Regions from separate parts of the Parendozoicomonas sp. 2304DJ65-17 genome, predicted to be linked through region 3. Evidence: predicted binding sites of a transcription regulator. Region 3 holds the regulator's gene; each other region holds the start of a gene.
The links. The regulator FNR, encoded in region 3, switches genes on or off when oxygen is low (the NO sensors DNR and NnrR bind a similar motif). The targets are predictions, from matches to a motif close to TTGATNTANATCAA.

Region 1: a site for FNR is predicted at 2,281-2,294, ahead of ACY2RR_RS22025 (cytochrome ubiquinol oxidase subunit I). Genes of this name have one in related genera too.
Region 2: a site for FNR is predicted at 2,161-2,174, ahead of napF (ferredoxin-type protein NapF). Genes of this name have one in related genera too.
Region 4: a site for FNR is predicted at 1,733-1,746, ahead of glpA (anaerobic glycerol-3-phosphate dehydrogenase subunit A). Genes of this name have one in related genera too.

The regions. Positions count from the first base shown of each region.
Region 1 covers NZ_JBYVJV010000012.1:67,546-71,760, reverse strand. The annotation lists gene cydB (cytochrome d ubiquinol oxidase subunit II) at 1-536, opposite strand, end outside; gene ACY2RR_RS22025 (cytochrome ubiquinol oxidase subunit I) at 548-2,128, opposite strand; gene ACY2RR_RS22020 (hypothetical protein) at 2,471-3,013, shown strand; gene ACY2RR_RS22015 (LysR substrate-binding domain-containing protein) at 3,004-3,879, opposite strand; gene ACY2RR_RS22010 (S-(hydroxymethyl)glutathione dehydrogenase/class III alcohol dehydrogenase) at 4,024-4,215, shown strand, end outside.
Region 2 covers NZ_JBYVJV010000002.1:865,749-869,963, reverse strand. The annotation lists gene narL (two-component system response regulator NarL) at 1-291, opposite strand, end outside; gene ACY2RR_RS08910 (ATP-binding protein) at 288-2,033, opposite strand; gene napF (ferredoxin-type protein NapF) at 2,419-2,922, shown strand; gene ACY2RR_RS08900 (chaperone NapD) at 2,940-3,200, shown strand; gene napA (nitrate reductase catalytic subunit NapA) at 3,197-4,215, shown strand, end outside.
Region 3 covers NZ_JBYVJV010000018.1:33,212-37,426, forward strand. The annotation lists gene ACY2RR_RS24220 (TraR/DksA family transcriptional regulator) at 335-667, shown strand; gene ACY2RR_RS24225 (hypothetical protein) at 707-1,207, opposite strand; gene ACY2RR_RS24230 (adenine phosphoribosyltransferase) at 1,336-1,878, opposite strand; gene fnr (fumarate/nitrate reduction transcriptional regulator Fnr) at 1,888-2,646, opposite strand; gene ACY2RR_RS24240 (hypothetical protein) at 3,143-3,799, shown strand; gene ACY2RR_RS24245 (hypothetical protein) at 4,025-4,215, shown strand, end outside.
Region 4 covers NZ_JBYVJV010000012.1:132,423-136,637, reverse strand. The annotation lists gene glpK (glycerol kinase GlpK) at 1-576, opposite strand, end outside; gene ACY2RR_RS22295 (MIP/aquaporin family protein) at 676-1,542, opposite strand; gene glpA (anaerobic glycerol-3-phosphate dehydrogenase subunit A) at 1,808-3,523, shown strand; gene glpB (glycerol-3-phosphate dehydrogenase subunit GlpB) at 3,520-4,215, shown strand, end outside.

The DNA of each region.
Region 1 (4,215 bases), on a different contig from region 3:
AGCATGGATAAACTAACCACACCACACAACAGAGCAAATGGGTTGAGCAGGTCAAAGAAGCCAGAGGTGTAAGACACCCTCAGGATATTGTCCAGAGTAAATCCATAGCCCTGAAACAGATTACCAAAGGCCACACCAAAGATTAGGGCTGGAACAACACCGCTGATTACCAAACCAAGGTCACACCATTTCTTCTGATGTTCTTCAACTTTCGCCCGGTATTCAAAGGCAATAGGGCGAAGAATCAGTGCAAACAGAACTACGAGAAGTGCCCAGTAAAAGCCGTTAAAGGCTGTGGCATACACAGTTGGCCAGGCAGCAAATATGGCACCGGCACCGGTAATCAGCCAAACCTGATTACCATCCCAGTGGGGAGCAACAGCATTTACAACAATTCGGCGCTCGGTGTCGTTTTTCCCAAGAATAGTCAGCAGGCCTGCAGAGCCTAAATCGTAGCCATCCATAATGGAGAAGCCGATCAGCAAGATGCCGATCAACAGCCACCAGATAAGCTTTAACATTTCATAATCAAACATGGCGGCCTCCGTCAGTGAGTGCTCATGGCGGTTTCGCCAGAAGAGGTTTGTTCAAAGTGATAACGGCCGGTATGCAGGCTGCTCGGCCCCTGCTTGGCATATTTCACCATCAGGTACATTTCGATCACTGCAAAGATGCCGTAGAAAATAGTGAAGCCAGCAATACTCATATACAGGTCGTTAACTGTGAGATTGGAGGCTGACATCCAGGTAGGCAACATTCCGGCAACAGTCCAGGGCTGACGACCATACTCGGCCACAAACCAGCCAGCTTCGGCAGCAATCCAGGGCAGTGGCAAAGAGAACAAGACAATAGTCAGGAACTTGCGACTCTTGTACTCGGTGCGGCGCGCTGTTTTGTAGAATGCGGCCGCAAATACAAACAACATAATAAAGCCGCAGCCAACCATAATGCGGAAGGCAAAGAACATCGGCCAAACCTGAGGGATAGTATCTTCAGCGGCCATACGAATTTGTTCTGGCGTGGCGTCTACCACATTGTCGGTATAACGCTTAAGCAGCAATCCGTAACCGAGAGTGTCTTGAACAGAAAGGAAGGCTTCACGCTTTTCGGGAGTATCGTTACCAGACTTCAAGTCTTCCAACAGGCGATAGGCTTCTATACCATCGTAAATACGGCGCTCGTTACGATCGATCAGGTCTTTGATACCCATCACTTCTTTATCAAAAGAACGGGTAGCAATAATGCCCATTACCCAGGGAATACGGACAGCGAAGTCGGTTTCCATATTTTCCTGATCCGGCAAACCAATCACTGTGAACGGCGCTGGAGCAGGGTGAGTATCCCATTCTGCTTCGATAGCCGCCAGTTTCACCTGTTGAACATCGCCCAGCTCATAGCCGGACTCATCACCCAGAAGAATTACGGAAAGAATCGATGCCATACCAAAACCGGCAGCTACGGCAAAAGAGCGGCGGGCAAAGCCAATATCACGATTCTTCAGCAGATAGTAAGCGCTGATAGACAGCACAAACATAGAGGCTGTGGTGTAACCGGAAGCGACGGTATGGACAAACTTAACTTGGGCAACCGGGTTAAAGATTACCTCGGCAAAGTTCACCATTTCCATACGCATGGTTTCGAAGTTGAACTCGGCACCAACTGGATTTTGCATCCAGGCATTGGCAATCAGAATCCACAGGGCGGAGAAGTTGGAACCAATCGCAACCAGCCAGGTGCAGCCCAGGTGTTGAACCCGGCTCATACGGTCCCAGCCGAAGAAGAACATGCCAACAAAAGTGGATTCGAGGAAGAAGGCCACAAGTGCTTCAATGGCCAGCGGGGCACCGAAAATATCACCTACATAATGGGAATAGTAAGACCAGTTAGTACCGAACTGGAATTCCATGGTCAGGCCCGTTGCCACACCCAGAGCGAAGTTGATACCAAACAACTTGCCCCAGAAACGGGTCATATCTTTGTAAACCTGCTTGCCAGTCATCACGTAGACCGATTCCATAATGGCCAGCATAAAGCTCATGCCAAGGGTGAGGGGAACAAACAGGAAATGGTAAAGCGCTGTCAGGGCAAATTGCAGCCTCGACAGGTCGACAACGTAGTCTGAGATCATAGGGACACCATGCAGCAGGAAAGGGTGTTCAGTAAGGCCAAAACCGAACGGCAGACTTCATACTACGAAACGCTGCTGTGGTTGGTTCAGGGTATTCCTGTAGCCTTGTGAGTAACCATGCGTAGTATAGGTGGTGGTTGTTTTATGGCCGGTTGATGCAGGTCAATGTTTTCTCGACGGCTTATGATCTTTTCCTATCGGTATATTTAGTTTTTTCTATTAGTTGTTCGCTTCTGGTAGTAACGGTTTGTATTGCTTGTGTTGATGTTAGGGAAATTATGGAACTGGTGTTTTGGAGTTGCCTCAAAAGGGGATGCGTTATGATCCTTGGAGAGCCTGATTATGAAAAAACCTATGATGACCCTGCTTGTAGTGATTTCTCTGATGGGAGCTACCATTTCATTTGGTGACTCATTACGACTCAGAGCGTTGAACAGGGACCCATTTAAGGTCGACTGTAACTACGATATTTACTTCTCTAACGATAATAACGGCTCGGTAATTAAAGCCACGGCAAACTATGTCGCTTCGGGGTATGTAGTGTTTAGTTATTACAACACCTTGAGGGTGAAGCATGAAGCTTACAAAGATTATGACGGTAAAGCCCTGCCTAAATCTGGCAACCGCTTACCTTTAAAGACATATCTGATCAGCTATTTGAAGAAAAGTATCGCTTACCCATATTCAGTTACAAAAATTGTGGATAAGGAAGAAACCGGGTTGGCCATCTGGGATGGAGTTCCTCACGACGGAGCTGATGGTGAGGACAATAATTACCTGAAACCCGGCTCTGTTTATCTGGCACCTGCTGCGCTTGATACTATGAACGATATTACTGTCAGCCATATTGTTCAGCGTTGCGAAAATATCAAAAATCAGAAGTGAGGCAGCTGTTCTGCAAGTAAATCAACCAATACACGAATTTTGGGTGAAAGATGTCTGTTAGGCGGGTAAACCGCCCAGATACCTTCATCCGGTTCCTGAAACTGTTTCAGTAATGGCACCAGCTTTCCTTCTTCAATGGCCTGCTGTACATAATAGTTAGGCAGCTGCACTAACCCTAACCCTCTCACTGCTGCACTCATCAGGCTGTAACCACTGGCGCACTCTAGGGACCCACTGACTTTTATTGACCGAGGCTTGCCACTTTCCAGAAATCTCCAATGCCGCTGACTGCCCACAAGGCAATTGTGCTGGTTTAGTTCTGACAGGGAGTGAGGCGCACCATACTTGCTTATATAAAGAGGTGACGCACAGACATGGCGGGTACGACTGGCCAGTCGTTTGGCTTTCAGGCTGGAATCGGTGAGGTGTCCTAAACGAATGGCAAGATCGTAACCACCTTCTACCAGGTCAACCTGTTGGTTGGTTAAATCACAGATCACCTCAACCTCGGGATAACGCTCCATGTAATCCAGTACCAGCGGCATGATGAACTGTTCGCCATAAGTGACGGGAGCAGTCATACGAATCAGGCCATGAGGCGTATCGGTGACCTGGGAGATTGCTCTTTCAGCGTCTTCCAGCCCATTCAGAGCCAATCGGCAGTGACGGTAATAAAGCGTACCTTCTTCTGTAAGCGACACTTTGCGGGTAGTGCGGTAGAACAGTTGTACACCCAGGCGCTGCTCAAGCAAAGAAACCTGTCGGCTCACCTGCGCGGTTGAAAGATTGAGCGTCTGGCTGGCGCGGGTAAAGCTTCCAGACTCAGCAACTGCGACAAACTCGGAAATACCTGTCCACTGAAGCATAATTATTACATATAGGTAAAAATGAATTACTTTAGAAGGGGATTATCACTCAAAATGAAGTAACTACAATGTAGGGCATCCAAAGCAGTCATCAAGCGTGCTGTTAGAGATCGTTTTTATCGCTCATATATAGGAAGGCAGACCATGTCTGAACAACAGTTTATTAAATCCAAAGCCGCCATCGCCTGGAAAGCCGGTGAGCCACTCTCCATTGAAGAAGTGGATGTGATGCTGCCCAAGGCTGGCGAAGTACTGGTACGAATTGTTGCGACCGGTGTCTGTCATACCGACGCGTTCACTTTGTCTGGTGATGATCCTGAAGGTGTGTTCCCTGCC
Region 2 (4,215 bases), on a different contig from region 3:
GGCCCGGAACAATGCAGCCACATCATCACGATGATCCGATACTGTTAACATAACGACTCGTGTCGTTATCCCCTGTCGTCGGATGGCACGCAAAGTTTCCAGACCATCCATACCTTTCATATTCAGATCGAGAAGAATCAGGTCAGGGTCAAGCTCCGCTGCTTTTTCCAGACCCTGCTGGCCATCACCGGCCTCACCAATCACTTCCAGATCCGGATAATCGTTAATCAACTGTTTCAACCCCCTGCGTAACAGAGGGTGGTCATCTATCAGCAATACTGTTGAACTCATGATTCCAACTCCAGACTCTTTGCCTCAATCGCATCTGCTTCAACCGAATCTGCGCTGAAACTAAGCTGCACTCTTGTACCACCTTGAGGAGAAGGTAAAAGTTGCACTGTGCCACCTAAGCTACTGGCTCTTTCACGAATAATGCTCAATCCATAGTGCCCATGACGCTCAGGGTTATCCCCAATGCCACGACCATTATCGTCTACAGTCACAATAATCTGCTGATCATCACTCAGGTAACAGCTGACCCGGCACACGCTGGCCCGGGCGTGTTGCACAACATTACTCAGAGCTTCCCGAATAATTTGCAGGACATGGACTTCTTTATGGGCATCTACTTGCTGGAAACGTATGCGGTAATCAAGCTCAAAATGGATATCATCCGCTCGCTTGATAAAACCTTCCAGAGTACTTTCTATATTTTCCTTCAGAGACCCTTCTGCCATGGTCAAACGGAATGTGACCAGCAGTTCCCGCAACTGACGATAAGCACTGTTCACACCATCCTGTAATTCATTCACCACAGCCTGCGCCTTGGAAGCATTTTCAACTTCCGGCAGAAGCCGTCTGATACGGGCTATCTGGATTTTTTGATAGGACAGGGACTGGGCAAGAGAATCATGAAGTTCCCTGGCAATAACCGCACGCTCCTCCATCAGCAAAATTCTGCGTTCATGTTCATGCTGTCGGCTCTGACTCAGGGCAGTAGCAAGAATATCCACAAAAACCTGTAACAACTGACGCTCTTCTTCATTTAATGTGCCTTCTGAATCAGGTACCACTCGAAGAAAGCCATAACTGTGTTCATCATTAACCACAGCTACAGGAAAGGTATTACGATCCGGAACCTGCGTTGTTTCCAGTTCCCCACTATTACCACAGCCATCCAAACAGCTCAGGCAACGATCGCCCTCGCACCCTGACGTCTGGCTGGAAGCGTGCTCTACTCGCTGCAACCATTCATGGCCAGAAATTCCTGTCAGGCACAGATAACACCCTTTCAATCCCAGCAGTTTTTGCCAGCGAGCGAGCAGGGTTGTCATATTGGTGCGATCAAAAGGGTTATGTCCAAGGGTCCGCGAAGAGTCGTACAAAAGTTCCAGCGCAGCATTCGAGCGGCTTAACGCCAGCGTCTGGCTTTCAACCTGCTGCTCAAGGCTCTGATAAAGCCTCTGCAACTCTCCAGCCATACCATTAAAGGTCTGGGTTAGCTGGCCAAGTTCACTGGTTCCGGTGTAAGAAAGCTCAACAGAAAAGTTTCCTTTTCGAACACGGTTAGCTGCCCCAACCAACTCTCCCACCGGATCGAGAAGACTGCGCTGGATATCGCGAACCACCAGAACAGAAATAATAAGCAGCGCCGCCAGGGCAACCACCATCGTTGTGTAGAGCCACTTCAGTTTGCTCTCGGTATTTTCCTGAAGGGCATCAACCAGAACATCAATACGATCAACAAAATCAGGAACCGCCTGAATGTAACTATTAAACTCCTGACGCTGCAGCATGGGGCGCATAATCTGTTGCCACTCATGAACGATCTGCAGATACTGAACACCTATCTGGTTATCCCATGTACCAAGAACAGCTAATGCATCCTGCTCAAGACTTTTGTCGTAAACCAAAACCAGAGGCGCAAGGATATCTTCGGTAATAACCTCTGGTACCACCACATGCTCAGCCAGTCGCCAAGACTGCATGCGCAAAGACCCAGCCTCATTGATAGCTGCGGCGTCAGTCTCCATGACTTTCGCATACCACAGAGAAATACTGATCGCGGCTGCGGAAAGTAAAATAATTGAAAATAGAATAAGGAGTAGCTTACGCCTTAACGTCATCTTAAAAATGCCAATTGGGTGCTATCAGGAAAAATTGATACAGATCAATCGCTGATTATTTTTTGCTTTCTACCACCAATGATTCACAAATCACAGTGGCTTGTTGTTATTTCTATATACAGTAACGCTATTGTCAGGATTCTTTGCTTTTTTGCTCTACCACCAAAGAGGTAGATAGTAGGTATCCCCTCTCATTTCGCCTTCTCTGCCCCCCTTTCCCTCATTTTTCACAGTATTACCATGGCCTTGCGTCGTGTAATTACGTTCTCTCAAACAGCCTTAAAAACAAAATATGCAGCAGGCCATCAACCACTCTCGCAGACGATTATTTCGGGCCAACATCAACCCGTGCAATGTCGTGCGTCCTCCATGGAGCTTGCCAGAAGATCAGTTCCTTAATAGCTGTGAACGTTGCAATGACTGCATTATCGCCTGCGAAACCAATCTGCTGAAACGTGGAGACGGTGGTTTTCCCGAGGCTGACTTTTCCAACACAGAATGCACTTTCTGCGAAGCCTGTGTAAACGCCTGTAATCACGGTGCAATCAACAAGAACTCAGAGCAGCCCTGGCAGGTTACAGCTCACATTCAAAACAACTGTCTGGCTCAGAACAAAGTGCACTGTCGCACCTGCGGAGAACAGTGCGAACAGGAAGCCATTCAGTTTCTTCTAGCCCCTGGCGGCATTGCCCTGCCAACCCTCGACAACGAACTTTGCAATGGCTGCGGTGCCTGCGTAGCAAGCTGCCCAGTGTCTGCCATAGCCATGCGCTCTGCCAGTGAGAAAACGTTATGACTCCATCAGCAAACATCATGGATCAGGAAGCCGTTTCAGTATCCGGCCTGGTGGTGCATACCAATCCTGAAAAACTGGCAAATGTAAAAGCCAATCTGAACACCTTAACCGGCGTTGAAGTTCACGCAGCTGCTCCAGAAGGAAAGCTGGTAGTGACTGTAGAAGAACTCCCCGGACAAAAAACGATGGTCGACACCATCACACAAATCAGCCACGTGGAGGGGGTCATTTCCACCGCGCTGGTGTACACGCACAATGATGCCTGGAGTGAAGCATGAAACAGAATCGCCGGGACTTTATAAAGTCCAGCGCGGTCGCCGCCACCGCAGCTGCAGCCGGTATGAGCATGCCGTCGTCTGCAACCAACCTGATTACCAGCAGTAAAGAAACTGAAATCCACTGGGATAAGGCCCCTTGCCGCTTTTGTGGTACCGGCTGTTCCGTACTGGTAGGTACCAAAAATGGTCGTGTTGTAGCGACTCAGGGCGACCCTGAAGCACCGGTTAACAAAGGCCTGAACTGCATCAAGGGTTACTTCCTTGGCAAGATCATGTACGGCGAAGACCGTCTGACTCAGCCTCTGCTGCGGATGAAAAACGGCCAGTTCGACAAGAACGGTGAATTCACTCCCATCACCTGGGATCAGGCCTTTGACATTATGGCCGAGAAGTGGAAGGACGCGATCAAGGACTCCCGCAACTCTGACGAAATGCCTCCAGTTGGTATGTTCGGTTCCGGCCAGTGGACTGTCTGGGAAGGTTATGCTGCTTCCAAGTTGATGAAAGCCGGTTTCCGCACCAACCATATCGACCCTAACGCACGACACTGTATGGCTTCTGCTGTAGGTGGCTTTATGCGTACCTTCGGTATCGACGAGCCAATGGGTTGCTACAACGACTTCGAACACTCAGATGCTTTCGTACTCTGGGGTTCCAACATGGCGGAAATGCACCCGATCCTGTGGTCTCGTATCACTGATCGCGTACTGTCTAACGACCATGTGAAAGTGGCTGTGCTGTCCACCTTTAAGCACCGCTCTTTTGAGCTGGCTGATAACGGCATGATTTTCACGCCACAATCTGACCTGGCCATTGGTAACTACGTATGTAACTACCTGATCCAGAACGATGCTGTTAATAAAGACTTTATTAAAAAGCACACCCACTTCCGCCTAGGTGTAACCGATATCGGTTACGGCCTGCGCCCTGAACACAAACTGGAACAGGAAGCAGCCAACCCTGGTAATGGTGGCTCCAAGGAAATTGGTTTTGAAGAGTTCGCTCAGTTCGTTAG
Region 3 (4,215 bases):
GCCATTTTGATGCCTATTCCGGCAATCCTTGCCTGACTGGCCATACTTTTCTGACTTGTGATATGTGCCCCTTGGTATTCCTGCTAAAACGTCGCATTATAGTGATAGGCCGTTTCTGTTGCTGGAAGGCGCGGAAGGTTTGCTAAACTCGGTCAGCCTGTTGTTGATATATGTCACCAGCCGCGCTGATCGTAAACCCTAGAATGCAAAATATAAGAAGTCATAAATCATGTAAGGGGATGCCTGCTCCAGATGTAAGAATAAGGGCATTTCTGTAGTGATAAGTCAGCCAGTCTTAGTTCCATAAGTCAGGAAAGTGCAGAGGGAATCAACCATGAAAGGGGAATATGACCAATTTCGTGAAGTGTTGCTGAGTCGTCAGGCAGAGTTGCAAGCGCGTTTGGATAACATAAAAAAAGATGTTACCCGAAAAGCCAATGCTGACTGGTCTGAGCAGGCTCAGGAACGGGAAAACGATGAGGTAATAGACGCTCTTGGTAATGAGGCCGTCAATGAACTTCATCTTATCCAGAAAGCTCTTGAGCGTATTGACGAGGAAGAGTACACCCTCTGTGTTGACTGTGGTGGGGAAATTCCTTTGGCACGCCTTAAAGTCATGCCTTACACCAACCTGTGTGTGAAATGTGCGGAAGCACGTGGGCAATAACCGCTGAAGCAGCTTGTCATATACCAGAATCTGACTTTCTTAGCTCTGGCTCGTTTCCTTGCCTCGGATCAGGGTGTTGTAGTGGTCGACAAAGTCATCGACAGTACCCTGTGGTTTACTGTGAAAGTTGTTGTGCCAGCAGCGCCCCAACCGTTTGGGGTTATCTTTGAAGTTGGCAGGCAGCGGTTTACCACGGCGAAGATAGATCATTAGTGCAACCGCGGTCGCGTAAGAAAGGTTTGTGGCTAATTCGGCGTGAGGATGCTGAAGAAACTCATGCTGGCTGGCCAGACCTCTCACCTTGCTTGCCAGTTCCGGCTGAGTAGAAAGAAAGTTATCCCAAACATTTCGGTGCATGCGGGGTGTGATCTGGTAGATACCCAGTGCTCGCTGGTTATCCATTTTGAGATGTTCCCCAAGCCCTGACTCCTGGGCTGCCGTCCCCAAAAGTAAATCCTCAGCAGCGGGGCTCCACAGGCCTAAATGTTTTAACGTGGGGCGAATAACCAGTGTGCGCAGTTCCTTGGCACAGATACCCATATCTTTTATCTCTTCCGATGAGAACCGTTGTTGTACCTAAAGGTATAACAGAACTTTCAGAAAGAGACATCGGCAAAATTGAAAGGAAAGTAAACCAGCCCGGTTATTCCAGACTGGTTCGGAGGGGATCAGTAGCTGGTGAGTGCGAAGGAAGCAATGCCTTCTTCTTTCAGCTTGGATGAGCCACCAAGAGCTGGCAGGTCGATAATGGCTGCTGCTTCTACGACTTCTGCTTCCAGGCGATTAACCAGTTTGGTCGCTGCCAGAAGGGTGCCGCCAGTAGCAATAAGATCATCAATCAGAACGATCTTGTCGCCAGCGGAAAGAGAGTCGGTATGAACCTCAAGGGCTGCTTTACCATATTCCAGTGTATATTCCTCGCATATTGTTTCTGCGGGGAGTTTGCCGGGCTTTCTGAAGATAACCAGAGGTAGGTGCAGGGTTGCAGCCAGTGGTGCTCCCAACAAGAATCCCCGGGCATCCAAGGCGCCAATATGGGTGATGCCCTTGTTCCGGTAACGTTCGGCAAACGTTTCGTGAACCATGCCCATGCCTTCGGGAGACTTGAGCAGGGTGGTAATGTCACGGAACATAACACCGGGTTCCGGCCAGTCAGGCACGGCCCGGATCAGGCCGCGCAGACGATCTTCGCTAAATGCAGATTGGTTCATATCACTAACTTACTGAATGTTTACAACCTCAGGACTGTCAGTCAGTTTACCACCTGCGAGGCTACACAGCTCCATTGCGTTGGTAATCTCAATCTCTTTACCGTTGGCATGGATGAGTTCCGCCTTCTGGAAGCGAGTGAAAACACGACTTACAGTTTCTACCGCCAGACCAAGATAGTTGCCCATTTCGTTACGGGACATGGACAGGCGGAAAGACTGTGAGGAGAAACCCCGGCGCCGGAAACGACTGGCCAGGTTGATGAGGAATGTCGCAATACGCTCGTCAGCATTTTTCTTCGACAACAGCAGTTTCATCTGCTGGTCTTCACGAATCTTCTTGCTCATGATCCGCATAAGCTGGCGGCGCAGAGCAGGATGACTGTCGGAGAGCTTTTCGAGCTTATCAAAGGGAATTTCGCAAACCATGGTGGTTTCAATAGCCTGGGCAGACACCGGATAGGTATCTGTATCCAGCCCACTGAGGCCGACCAGTTCACTGGGCAGGTAGAACCCAGTTATCTGCTCTTCACCTTCATTGGTGGATGTGTATGTTTTCAGCGCACCGGAGCGCACTGCGAAAACACTGTGAAATGCATCACCTTCCAGGAACAGATGTTCGCCTTTTTTCAATGGTCTGCCGCGCTTGATGATCTCATCGAGATCATCAATATCTTCTATTTTAAGCGCCAGTGGCAGACACAAAGGACTCAGGCTACAGTCCCTGCAGGCTACTTGGCTGGCATGCCGTACGTTCAGTTTTGGCGCCATATTGAGCCCCTAAGAACCAGATTGGCTGATGTAGAGAGTGAGCCTATTGTATGGGAATACGGGGCTAACTTTAACCCTGTGGCAGATACCTATAATGGTTTTTTTTCTGTTGTTTTTGTTCAAATGATGGTCTCTTGTCATCTTTTTGGTGTCTTTTAGGGTTGCCATTACAAAAAAAATTAAAACCCATCGGAAAAAAAATCGGTCACACATTGCTGTTTATCAATAGAGAACCCGTTTTTCTGCCGAGTTGCCATTCCGTTGCTCCTGATCAATCCCGTTAGTGAATCTGACAGAACCGCCTCCATTCACGAACCTCCTCGTTAGTCTCCGGTCAATAGTGACAAGCATGAACTCACCGGCTTGCCGGGCTTTTTGGGCATGCATGGGAGGCTGGAAGGCCTCATAACGTCTGATCCGGTATGTGCCCGGCGGGCCATTTGTGCTCAAACACAATTATGGGATCAGGTAACACTAGAAAACTATGGAGGTTTTTATGCCAAGTCCATTAATCATTGGCGGTGTTGTTGCAGCAGGAGTAGGTGCACTAACAACTCTGGGTTATTACACTAGGCCCCCTGCGCAGAACTCTGGTCGAACTGTAGAAGTTAGCAACCCTCAGCAGGATGCTGAGATGGGTGGCGGTGATGACACTGCTTCAACTGCTGTTGGTCAGCGTAAAGTCGCAAACGCATTCTATTCTGCTGGTCGTGGAGCTAAAGAAGTATGCTCTATGTTCCTATATGGAATAAGATCCTTTAGTTACCATTACCTGCCATGGATCATTTCCGGGGCTGTCTTCGGTGGAACTGGAGAAGCAGTTTCCAAGAGCGCTTACAATTTTGCAAAAAGCGCTGGTTGCTCTGAGGCGACGACCAAGGCATTGAGTGCTGGTGGTAGCTACAAGGCTGCGGTTAAGGGTGGCTGGTCGGTTGGTCTAGTCCCCATGGGTGTTGATTTCTTGCGTTGGGGTGTAAGAACCGCTACACGTGGTCGCCTGTGTAACTCTGAAACCAATGATCATGAACAGCGGATTACTGAAAACAAGCTTCTGATTGAAGCGGCTAACCGTAAGCTTGAAGATCATGACGAGTACGATGCGCGTATCACCGAGCTGGAAGATGCTTCTAAGCCCCTTCCCCGCAGGACTTAAACAATAAGATAGAATTGTTTAATGCCGTAAATTAAACCCGTTTCGGCGGGTTTAATTCCTCTCCCCTCTGTCAGCTCATCTTGCAGTGTTGTTAGGCATACTAACCATCACGGAACCTCCTACTGTTTTCTCCGGTCGAAAAGGGTAATTCGAGGCTTTCTGCTGGCTATTTCAAGGTCAGAGGTGGCTTATTTAATGGTTCAGGTTTAACAAGGAGTGTTGGACATGAAGGGAGTAAATAGACAGGGAGGAACCCCTCCGCAACAGTCAAACAAAGCGTCCTTTGAGGATGATGCCGATCTTCAGCAAATGCAGGATGTCCGTGATCAGTCGGATCAACTGCTGATCGGCCCGTACCAGCAGGCCAGAGTGATTCCGACCAAGAGGCAGAGCCAGATGTCCATAGTCACATCTCT
Region 4 (4,215 bases), on a different contig from region 3:
CATGGTGCGGGAGGCGTTGGTCACGTCAGTCACGTGAGTCTTACCTTCGGTCAGCTTCCAGGTCAGCCAGGTGTCGATAGTACCGAACAGCAGCTCACCTTTTTCAGCCTTTTCACGTGCGCCTTCAACGTTATCCAGAATCCACGCCACCTTGGTGCCGGAGAAGTAAGCGTCAATCACCAGACCAGTGTTCTCACGAACATAGTCTTCCAAACCGTCACGCTTCAACTGCTCGCAGGTGCTTGCGGTACGGCGGCACTGCCAGACAATGGCATTGTATATAGGCTGGCCAGTGTTTTTATCCCACACCACAGTGGTTTCACGCTGGTTGGTAATACCAATAGCGGCAATCTGCTCAGGTTTGATATCAGTCTTGGCCAGAACTTCAGTCATCACGCCACGCTGAGTCGCCCAGATCTCCATGGCGTCGTGCTCAACCCAGCCAGCCTGAGGGTAGTGCTGGTTAAACTCCTGCTGGGACACACCAACAATACCGCCATTGCGATCGAAGATAATTGCGCGGCTGCTGGTAGTTCCCTGGTCAAGAGAAAGAATGTATTTGGTTTCGTCGGTCATGACTCAGTCCTTAAAGCCCCGTTTCCAGGGCTTTATTGTCGTGAAGATATTTAAGGAAATAAATGGCTTTTCGTTCAGTAATTAACCAATGTCTGGCAATTACTTAGCGTTCAGTGCTTCTTCAACGGAGGTGGTGCCTTCCTGTTCCATGCGAGGCTCGCAACCAGGAGTGCCGCATTCCTTCAGAAGAACCAGCTGCTTTTCAATAATGCGTGTGTAAATGAAGGCACCCAGGTTGGCACCAACGATTGGGCCAAGGATGGGAACCCAGAAATAAGGATTGTCGCGGCCGCCAGTCATGGCAACAGAGCCCCACTCAGAAACCAGGGCAAACAATTTAGGGCCAAAGTCACGGGCTGGGTTCATGGCAAAGCCAGTCAGTGGGCCGAAAGAACACCCGATTACGGCGATCAGAATACCAATCAGAACGGCGGTCAGTGCACCTTTAGGCGCGCCGTTATTGTCATCACCCAGTGCAAGAATGCCGCACATCAGAATGGCAGTAATAAACACTTCAATCATGAAGGCATGGCCATTGCTCAGAACAGCGTTGGGGTAGGTAGAGAAAATGCCTGCAGTGGCAAGGTGATCAACACTGCCAGGTACAATGTTGTTCACAGTATTGAACTCAGCGAACAGAGGTTGATACATCAGGTAAACCAGTGCTGCACCGATAAATGCGCCAATAACCTGGGAAATAATATAAGGAATAATTTTGTGTTTTTCGAAGCCCTTGAATACCGCAAGAGCAATAGTTACCGCAGGGTTGATATGGGCACCGGAAATACCACCGGTCACAAAAATCGCCATGGATACGCCCATACCCCAAACGATGCTGATTTCCCACTGGCCAAAGCTGGCCCCTGTAAGAACCAGTGCAGCAACAACGCCAGCGCCAAAAATAATCAACAGTGCCGTGCCAACAACTTCGGCAATACATTCGCCGAATAGCGTTTCTCTGTTCATCCTTTTCCCCATTACAGCTTGTTTTTAAATCAGAATTCGGTACGAGAGGGGCTTATTATTCCCATTGTTAGTTTTTGTGAGTTGATGGTAATCAACAAAATCAAACTAATACGGACGAAATGTTCATTTCGCACGTACATCCCTTGAAATACTAAACAATTTCATAGGCTTGCCTGCATGTGGTTAGTGTTTGTTCTGTATCAAAACAACAGGAGTGCACACACAGTAACATTGTCAAGATATGTAAGAATTGGTGTGCATCATTATGAGACGACTGGAAACAGATGTTGTCATCATCGGCGGCGGCGCAACGGGAGCGGGCGTTTTTCGGGATTGCTGTCTCAGGGGAATGCGCTCAATCCTGGTTGAGCGTAACGACATCGCCAGCGGTACCACAGGACGTAATCACGGGCTGCTTCACTCCGGTGCTCGCTACGCTGTCACCGACAGTCATTCGGCGGCGGAATGTATTCGAGAAAACAGAACCCTTAAACATATTGCCGGGCATTGTATTGAAAAGACGGATGGCCTGTTTATCTCTTTGCCAGAAGACGGGCTGGATTATCAGCAAGACTTTATAAACGGCTGTGCTCGTGCAGGGATTCCCACAGAGGTTTTAACACCGCAGCAGGCATTACAGCTCGAACCTTCGGTTAACCCGGCGTTGATTGGTGCGGTAAGAATTCCAGACGGAACCATTGATCCGTTCCGCATTACCTCGGCCAACATTCTGGATGCCCGTGAGCATGGCGGCACCTTATTAAGTGATACCAAAGCCGTTGGCCTGATTATTCGCATGGGCCATGTGCAGGGTATTCAATGCCGTGATCAGCGCACTGGTGAATTGTTTGAAATTCGTGCCCGCCAGGTAATTAATGCCACAGGTGCCTGGTGCCATGAGGTGATGGAATATGCAGATCTCTCTGTAGATATGTATCACTCCCGCGGTGCGTTGTTAATTATGGGCCACCGCTTAAATGGCATGGTCATCAACCGTTGCCGTAAACCTGGTGATGCTGACATTCTGGTGCCAGGCGATACCGTTTCCGTGATTGGCACAACATCCACTCATGTTGGCCGTAATGAGCTGGAAACTTTAGAAGTGACCGATGAAGAGGTGCGAGTACTGCTGGAAGAAGGCAGTAAACTGGCACCTGACATGATGAATACACGTGTATTGCGCGCCTACTGCGGCGTACGCCCGCTGGTTTCTCTTTCCTCTGGCGGTTCAGATAGAACAATCAGCCGGGGGCTGGTCGCCATTGATCATGCTGAATCCGATGCACTGCCAGGTTTGATTACCATCACCGGCGGTAAGCTGATGACTTATCGTCTGATGGCAGAAGTGGCTACCGATATGGCGGCCAAGCATCTTGGTGTTTCTGAAAAATGTTCAACCGCCAGCAAGCCTTTGCCCGGTGCACTTCTGTCTGATCAGGACAAGACCAAAGGTAAGAAAGTTCAGGTGGGCGGCTACAGTCTTGCCGACTCTTCATTGCCAAAAACAGTCGCAGGTTCCGCTGTTTACCGCCATGGTGAACGGGCCAAAGATTTTGTGAAAGAAGACAGTAAGTGGTGTAACGCTGTCGTTTGTGAATGTGAAGTTGTGACCCGTGGTGAAATTCTTTACGCCGTAGATCAATTGAATGCCCGCAGTTTGTCAGACCTTCGTCGTCGAACCCGTGTAGGTATGGGCCCCTGTCAGGGAGAAATGTGCGCCTGTCGAACCGCCGGGTTATTGGCAGAATCCCGCAATGATCAGATTGATGCTCTCGACACTCTTCAGGATTTTATTGAAGAACGCTGGAAAGGCGTTAGGCCAGTACTTTGGGGGGATGGCTTGCGGGAAGCGGAGTTCAGTTATTGGGTGCAGGAAGGGTTGTTGGGGTTAGGAAGCCTTCGGCAACAGGCGGCCAACACTGTAAATGCGGTTGATGCCGCTTCAGAGAATGCCACTCAGGATGAGGAGCACAAAGTATGAAACATGAATGTCTGGTGATTGGTGGCGGGCTGGCAGGCCTGACCGCAGGTATTCGTTGTGCCGAAGCTGGTTTAAAAGTGGCGGTTGTATCTGGTGGTGAGAGTGCACTGACTTTTGCTTCCGGATCAATTGATGTACTGGGTTCCATCCCGAGCCAGCCCGTTGTACGACGCCCGTTTGATGCGATTGATTGCCTTGTTGAAAGGTGCCCAGATCATCCCTATGCAAAAGTAGGAAGTGAAAAGGTTTTTCAGTCACTGGACTGGTTCCACGGGCAAATGGCTGAAGCCGGTTTGGAGCTTGGTTTGGCCAGCGATTGCCGTGAAAACCAATGGCGTATAACTGCCGCAGGTGCCCTTCGCCCTACTTGGCTAAGCCAGCCAGCCACAAAAGCTATGCCCTGGGAATGTTTCCACGGTGAGGGTGGTTGTTTGCAGAAAGTGGTATTTGTAAATATCACCGGCTTTCTGGACTTTATGCCCGAGCTGGCTATGCATGGATTAAAACAGCACCCGGCATTCAGCAAGGTGGCTGTAGAACATTTCAATATTAATTTGCCCCTTGAACATGGCCACGGTGCAACAGCTGACACTATGCGCGCCCCGCAGCTGGCCAGCGCAATGGGCGACCGGGATATGGATATTCTTGCGAGGGTTTTGAGTGAGCGGGTACAGGACGCTGACCTTGTTGTT